One region of the Anoxybacillus sp. P3H1B genome, then DNA from elsewhere that is predicted to be linked to it. Evidence: predicted binding sites of a transcription regulator. Region 1 holds the regulator's gene; the other holds the start of a gene.
What was found. The regulator Rex, encoded in region 1, represses fermentation and respiration genes when NADH is low (regulators of the CRP and FNR family bind a similar motif). The targets are predictions, from matches to a motif close to TTGTGAAATATTTCACAA.
Positions count from the first base shown of each region.

Region 2: AT864_RS16655 (cytochrome ubiquinol oxidase subunit I) is a predicted target of Rex. The motif match lies at 1,430-1,447, and genes of this name have one in related genera.

Region 1 is NZ_LPUG01000033.1:5,889-9,036, reverse strand. Features, by position in the region: gene AT864_RS17045 (CPBP family intramembrane glutamic endopeptidase) at 1-258, shown strand, start outside; gene AT864_RS17040 (YdiK family protein) at 255-452, shown strand; gene tatC (twin-arginine translocase subunit TatC) at 466-1,212, opposite strand; gene tatA (twin-arginine translocase TatA/TatE family subunit) at 1,237-1,389, opposite strand; gene AT864_RS17025 (redox-sensing transcriptional repressor Rex) at 1,386-2,045, opposite strand; gene moaC (cyclic pyranopterin monophosphate synthase MoaC) at 2,076-2,564, opposite strand; gene abc-f (ribosomal protection-like ABC-F family protein) at 2,683-3,148, shown strand, end outside.
Region 2 is NZ_LPUG01000031.1:18,620-21,767, forward strand. Features, by position in the region: gene AT864_RS16655 (cytochrome ubiquinol oxidase subunit I) at 1-1,378, opposite strand, end outside; gene AT864_RS16660 (Fic family protein) at 1,728-2,171, shown strand; partial or broken gene AT864_RS16665 (LURP-one-related/scramblase family protein) at 2,546-3,047, opposite strand.

The DNA of each region.
Region 1 (3,148 bases):
TTGATTGCGGCTACGATTAGTTCCTTATTGTTCGCAGTCGTCCATATGGAGCTTGAACACCTTCTCCTGTATTCAACCATGGGATTTACATTTGCTTTTCTTTATGCCAAAACAAAGCGTATTTTCGTTCCGATCTTTGCTCATGTGACAATGAATACGTTCGTTGTCGTGATGCAAACCGTCTTTGCTGATCATATCGAACAAATCATAAAAGAAACCGACAAGATGCAATTTATATTTGGGGGCTTTTCATTATGAGAATTTCACCTTTAAGCACCGCGTTGTTCTACTTTCTAATGGGGGCTTTATTCACTTATTTAGCCACTCAAAGCGCCCATGAGAGCATATGGAATTTCTCTACCGTTGCCTTAATGGTCTTGGCCACTTTAGACTTCGGTGTATTTTTGCGACTGATCACCCTATATATTAGAATTCGAAATCAACAAAAATAAAAAGGGCTGACGTTCATTTTAAGTCAGCCCTTGCTTGTTCCGCTAAAAGCACTTTTCGATAGGCGATTCTTGAGATCCATATGCTCACTTCATATAAAAAAGACAACGGAATCATTACAATTAATTGTGATATTACATCTGGAGGGGTTATGATCGCTGCTACAATTAATAAAAGCAAATACGCATACCTTCTCCCTTTTGACAGTAAAAAAGGGGTAATCAACCCAAGACGCGTTAAAAACATAACGATCACCGGCAATTGAAATAACGCACCAAACGGCAATACAAGCTGAAGCAAAAACGTAAAATATTCGTTAATGCCAATTACTTGATTGATGCCTAGATCTGTCGCCAAGTCTTGCATAAAACGGACGACAAATGGAAACAAAACAAAATAGGCAAAGCTAATGCCGCTTAAAAATAAAAATAATGACAATGGAATATAGCTAAGTGTCACTTTTCTCTCTTTTTCGTATAGTCCAGGGCTGACGAAGGCCCAAATTTGATAAAGCAAAACCGGTGCGGTCATAATCAAAGCGATGACAAATGCAAATTGCATATAAATTTTAATCGGATCGGTCAATCGAAAGGCATTCATCGTTAACTCTCTTGCTTCATCAGCCTGTTGCAAATACCGAATCACAGGCTCGACAAGAAAGAAGCTGGCAGTCAAAGCAATAGCAAAAAAAATCAGCACAATAATCAATCGTTTTCTTAATTCCCCAAGATGTTCATATACAGACATTTCTTTATCGCTCATATGGAACCATCCTACCGTTCATCGTTACGCTTTTTTGTTGTTTTCTTCTTCATCCGTTAATCCCTTCGTCGCACTCTTAAATTCTTTTAGCGACTGGCCGAGCGATTTCCCCAGCTCTGGAAGTTTTTTCGTCCCAAACAATAAGACAATAACAAGCAAAATAAGTAAATATTTCACAATGAGTTCACTCCATTTGATTCAGATGGGTAATTCTTTAAAAAATATACAAGCGACTGTAGCTCAATGGCCAAATCAATATGATGCACCCGGATGTTTTCCGGCACATTTAGGCGTGCAGGAGTGAAATTCAAAATGCCTTTGATTCCCTTCTGCACAAGACGATCCGTAATAGACTGCGCAGCATGCGCTGGAACGGTTAAAATCGCCACAGAAATTTGTTCATGGATGAGTTCTTCCAGTTGATTTAAGTGATAAACAGGCACTCCACCCACTTCTGTCCCTACTTTTGCTTGATCGACGTCAAAAGCCATCACGATCTTTGTATTATTATTTTTCATAAAATTATAATTTAAAAATGCTGTTCCTAGATTTCCGACTCCGACTAACGCCACTTCCGTGATTTCATCTTGATCAAGCGTCTTGCGAAAAAACGATAATAAATAACTAACATTATACCCATAACCCTTTTTTCCAAGAGCCCCAAAATAAGAAAAATCACGCCGAATGGTTGCTGAATCGACTTTAACGGCTTCGCTTAATTCAGCTGAAGATACTCGCTGTTTTCCTGAAGCATATAAATTTTTTAAAAAACGATAGTATAGTGGTAATCGCTTAGCAGTTGCCTGTGGAATTTTCGGCTGTTCATTGCTCATGATAAATCCCCCGCATTCACTTAAACCGTCTTACTTTGCTTTACGCTGGTAGTGTCCGGATTTCCCTCCGGCTTTTTCTACGAGATATGTTGGCCCAATCACCATTCCTTTATCCAACGCTTTGCACATATCATAAACCGTAAGCGCACAGACCGAAGCAGCCGTGAGCGCTTCCATCTCTACCCCTGTGCTCCCTTTCGTTTTCACAGTCGCTGTAATGATCAGCTCACAGCTCTGTTCATGCATCCTCCATTCGAATTGAATATCGACTCCTTTTAACATTAAAGGATGGCACATGGGAATAAGATCAGCAGTTTTTTTAGCCGCCATAATACCAGCGACTTGAGCAACCGCAAGGACATCTCCCTTTTTTACAGAATGGCTGACAATTCCTTCATAAATCTCCTGGCTCACCGTAATACTTGTCCGAGCCACCGCCACACGCACGCTATCCGCCTTTTCGGTAATATCGACCATTTTGGCGCGGCCTTGTTCATTAAAATGCGTAAAAGATGCCAATAATATCTCCTCCACTTATAAACTATACACTATTTTTTCCCGTCTGTCTTTTCTAACTCGTTTTATTGCCCAAGTAAAAGCTCTTGCGATACACTAGTAAAACGAGAGGTGAAAAACAATGATCATTTTACAAATACGACAACTTTCTAAATATTTTGGCGCTGATCTTATTTTATCGAATATAAAATTAGAAATACAGTCAAAAGACCGCATCGCTCTCGTCGGAAGAAACGGAGCGGGAAAATCAACGCTACTTAAAATCATGGCTGGCGAACTGTCATATGACAGCGGGGAAATCATCAAACCTAAAGACGTCACGATCGGTTATCTTGCCCAAGATAGCGGCCTCGATTCCACCCTATCAATATGGGAGGAAATGATGACCGTGTTTTCCCCATTAAAAGCAATGGAACAAGAGCTGCGCACAATGGAACAGCAGATGGGAGATCCCGATCTTCTTGCAGACCCAAAACGTTACGATAAATTGCTAAAAGAATATGATATCCTGCAAGAAAAATTTAAAGACCAAGGGGGATACCAATACGAAGCAGACATTCGTTCCGTTTTGCATGGACTGCGATTTT
Region 2 (3,148 bases), on a different contig from region 1:
CAAAAGGATCCACGGAAAGATCGCTTTCCTTCTGTTCATCATGATGCCCGGCTCCTTTTTTAATTTCCCGCACAAACAGATAAATGAGCACGATGGCCAAAATAAGATAAATCGTTGTAAAGGCAATGAACGAGAACAATAATGAGCCGACAGACACATTTGGCGAAATCGATTGAGCCGTTTTCATCAATCCAAAAATGGTCCATGGCTGACGGCCGATTTCTGTCATAATCCAGCCCGCCGTATTCGCGATAAATGGAAAGGCAATCAATGTCACCATGATCTTTAAAAAGGCTGATTTTTTCATTAGTGTCTCCCGGAAATTCCACCATAAGCCGAACGCGGCCATCACAATCATCAACAGCCCTGCGCCCGCCATGATGCGGAAGCTCCAAAATGTCGTTTTCACCGGCGGAATATAGTTGCCCGGTCCGTATTTTGCTTCATATTCCTTTTGCAAGGTGAGCATTCCCGGCACCTTGCCTTCAAACTTCTCATAAGCAAGATAGCTTAACGCATACGGAATCGATAGCTCCAAGTTATTTTTTTGGTTTTCCACATCAATAAGGGCAAAAATCGTCCAAGCGGCCGGATCGCCGCTGTCCTGCCACAGCCCTTCGCTTGCGGCCATTTTCATTGGCTGGGATTCCATTAAATGCTGAGCTTGGGCATGTCCACTAAACGCCACGCCGAGTCCGGAAATCAAAGCAACGACCATCGCCATTTGAAACGACTTCTGGAAAAACTCTACTTCTTGCCGCTTCAATAATTTATACGCGCTCACGCCGCCAATGAAGAAAGCGCCTGTCGCCAATGATCCAAAGATCACGTGCGGATATTCCACTAATAATTGTGGGTTTCGTAATAAAGCAAAGAAATCGTTCATTTCAGCCCGTCCATTCCGAATGACGATGCCAACAGGTTCCTGCATAAACGAGTTTGCGGCCAAAATCCAAAGAGCCGAAAGCATCGTTCCAATGGAAACAAGCCAAATGCACAATAAATGGATTTTCTTGGATAGACGCCCCCAGCCAAAAATCCATAAACCGATAAACGTCGACTCCATAAAGAAAGCGAGCAGTCCTTCAATGGCCAAAGGAGCGCCGAACACATCCCCAACAAAGCGCGAATACTCTGACCAGTTCATTCCAAACTGAAACTCTTGAATAATTCCCGTTACCACCCCAACCGCGAAATTAATCAAAAACAAATGCCCCCAAAACTTCGCCATTTTTTTATAAATCTCTTGATTTTTCACCACATAAAATGTTTCCATCAGTGCAACCATAAAAGCTAAACCGATGGATAGCGGAACAAACAAAAAGTGAAAAATCGTGGTTGCGCCAAATTGAAGCCGAGCTAAAAACAGTTCAGACATCGTAGCTTTCCCTCCTCGATGCATGTTACCCCTAATCATACGGTGAAAATATTGTTCAACCTTTCACATACTATTGTAATGAAAAACGATGTGCCTTTTGTTAAAGGACGTTGACTGATTTGTGACAAATATGTAGAGAATTTGTGACATAGTGAACAAACATTTCGTTGCCCATCTTTTTTCCACTCTCGACAAGTGACAGGGCATTCATCCTCTGTTTTTTGATGTTAACTATTAAAATGCAAAATATACTTTAATATTTTACTCAATCAACATAAAGTAGAATTAAAGCGGTATATCACCATATTCGCCATTGCGATTCCTATCAAGAGGTGAAAGGCATGTAAAAATGAATGAATTAAAAAATATTGACAATGAAAATGCAGGGAAATACAGAACACATCATGTAGGCATCTCAGGAAGCGTTCATCACCCTGTTCATTTTTTAAATGTCCAAGAGGAAATGAATCATTTATTTTCTTGGTATGAACAAAATAAGACCGCGCTTCATCCCGTCCCATTAGCTGCAAAGCTTCACTTTCGGCTTGTCTATATCCATCCTTTTGCGGATGGGAACGGACGAACCGCACGTTTGATGATGAACTTTATACTCATGCACCATGGATACCCTCCTGCGATTATTAAGGCAAGCCCTGAACATCGCTTAAAGTATTATGAATCGTTAGAAAAAGCAAGTGTAGAAGGGGAATTGGAGCCTTTTACCGAACTGGTGACCAAATGTGCAGAGGAAAGTTTGACACATTACCTCCAGGCTTTAGGAATAGAAGAATAAATAAAAACGAGGGGAAAGGGACAGGGCCTGTCATTCGTCGATTATTTGCAGGAAAAGGCGCAGGCGATTTTAGCCTAACGAAAACATCATCACACTTCAGACATATCAAAAAACAAAGCCGCTTCGTTGTAAACAACGAGGGCAGCGGATCTACCAGTTGTTAAAAATATTTTAAGATGATGGCCAACCCTATGATTCATTTTTGATCAGGTAGAAAAATTCCGATTTGACTGATGTTGCATGAGGGTTCAAGTTCTTTCTACGCAACAGTCCGTTCCTATCCCCCCCTCCAGCCGTATTTTAAGCAGCTGGAGGGGTTCTACATGATTTTCGACAAGTGACAGGCACCCGTTCCCACGTAGCAGGCTTTCCTTTTAAGAACTAGTATGAATGATGGAAGCATTAGCTTGGTCAGCTTTTACACAATCAATAGCAATGACAATGGCGACGATGATCTTTTCCATCTCTTCATCCAATATTTGAACTTCGTAACTATCCCCCCAAGTAAACCACTTCTTACTAACATAGCCGACAACCTTCCCCTGCCGCAAAACTTGAAAGTCCATTTCCCACCAATTACCACGAACTTCAATATTGGCTGCATCAATCGTATAGCGCGGTTTTAAAATAGAAAAATCTTTTCTTATTGTTAAGACTTCTTGACCATTCACCTCTACAAAAAACTTCGGTAAAAAACTGAACGTTTTTTTCGTAATAAGAGCTACTTCTTCTCCACTTGCATTCCGGATTGAAAACGTTTTAGGAATTTTCATAAAACTGCCTTCCACGTAATAAACATCTTTTTCCGTATGATCTTTGATTGTAAATTTTTCACCCATACCTAAATAGCTTCTGCTTGATAAAAAGTCGTTTCATTATCCATCCCCCCAAATAGACCATTCGCTATTGCCACCATCAAGAACATGGTCCAAACGCTGTCTTCGGCTCATTTCCTACTCATTGTAAGTTCAAAAACA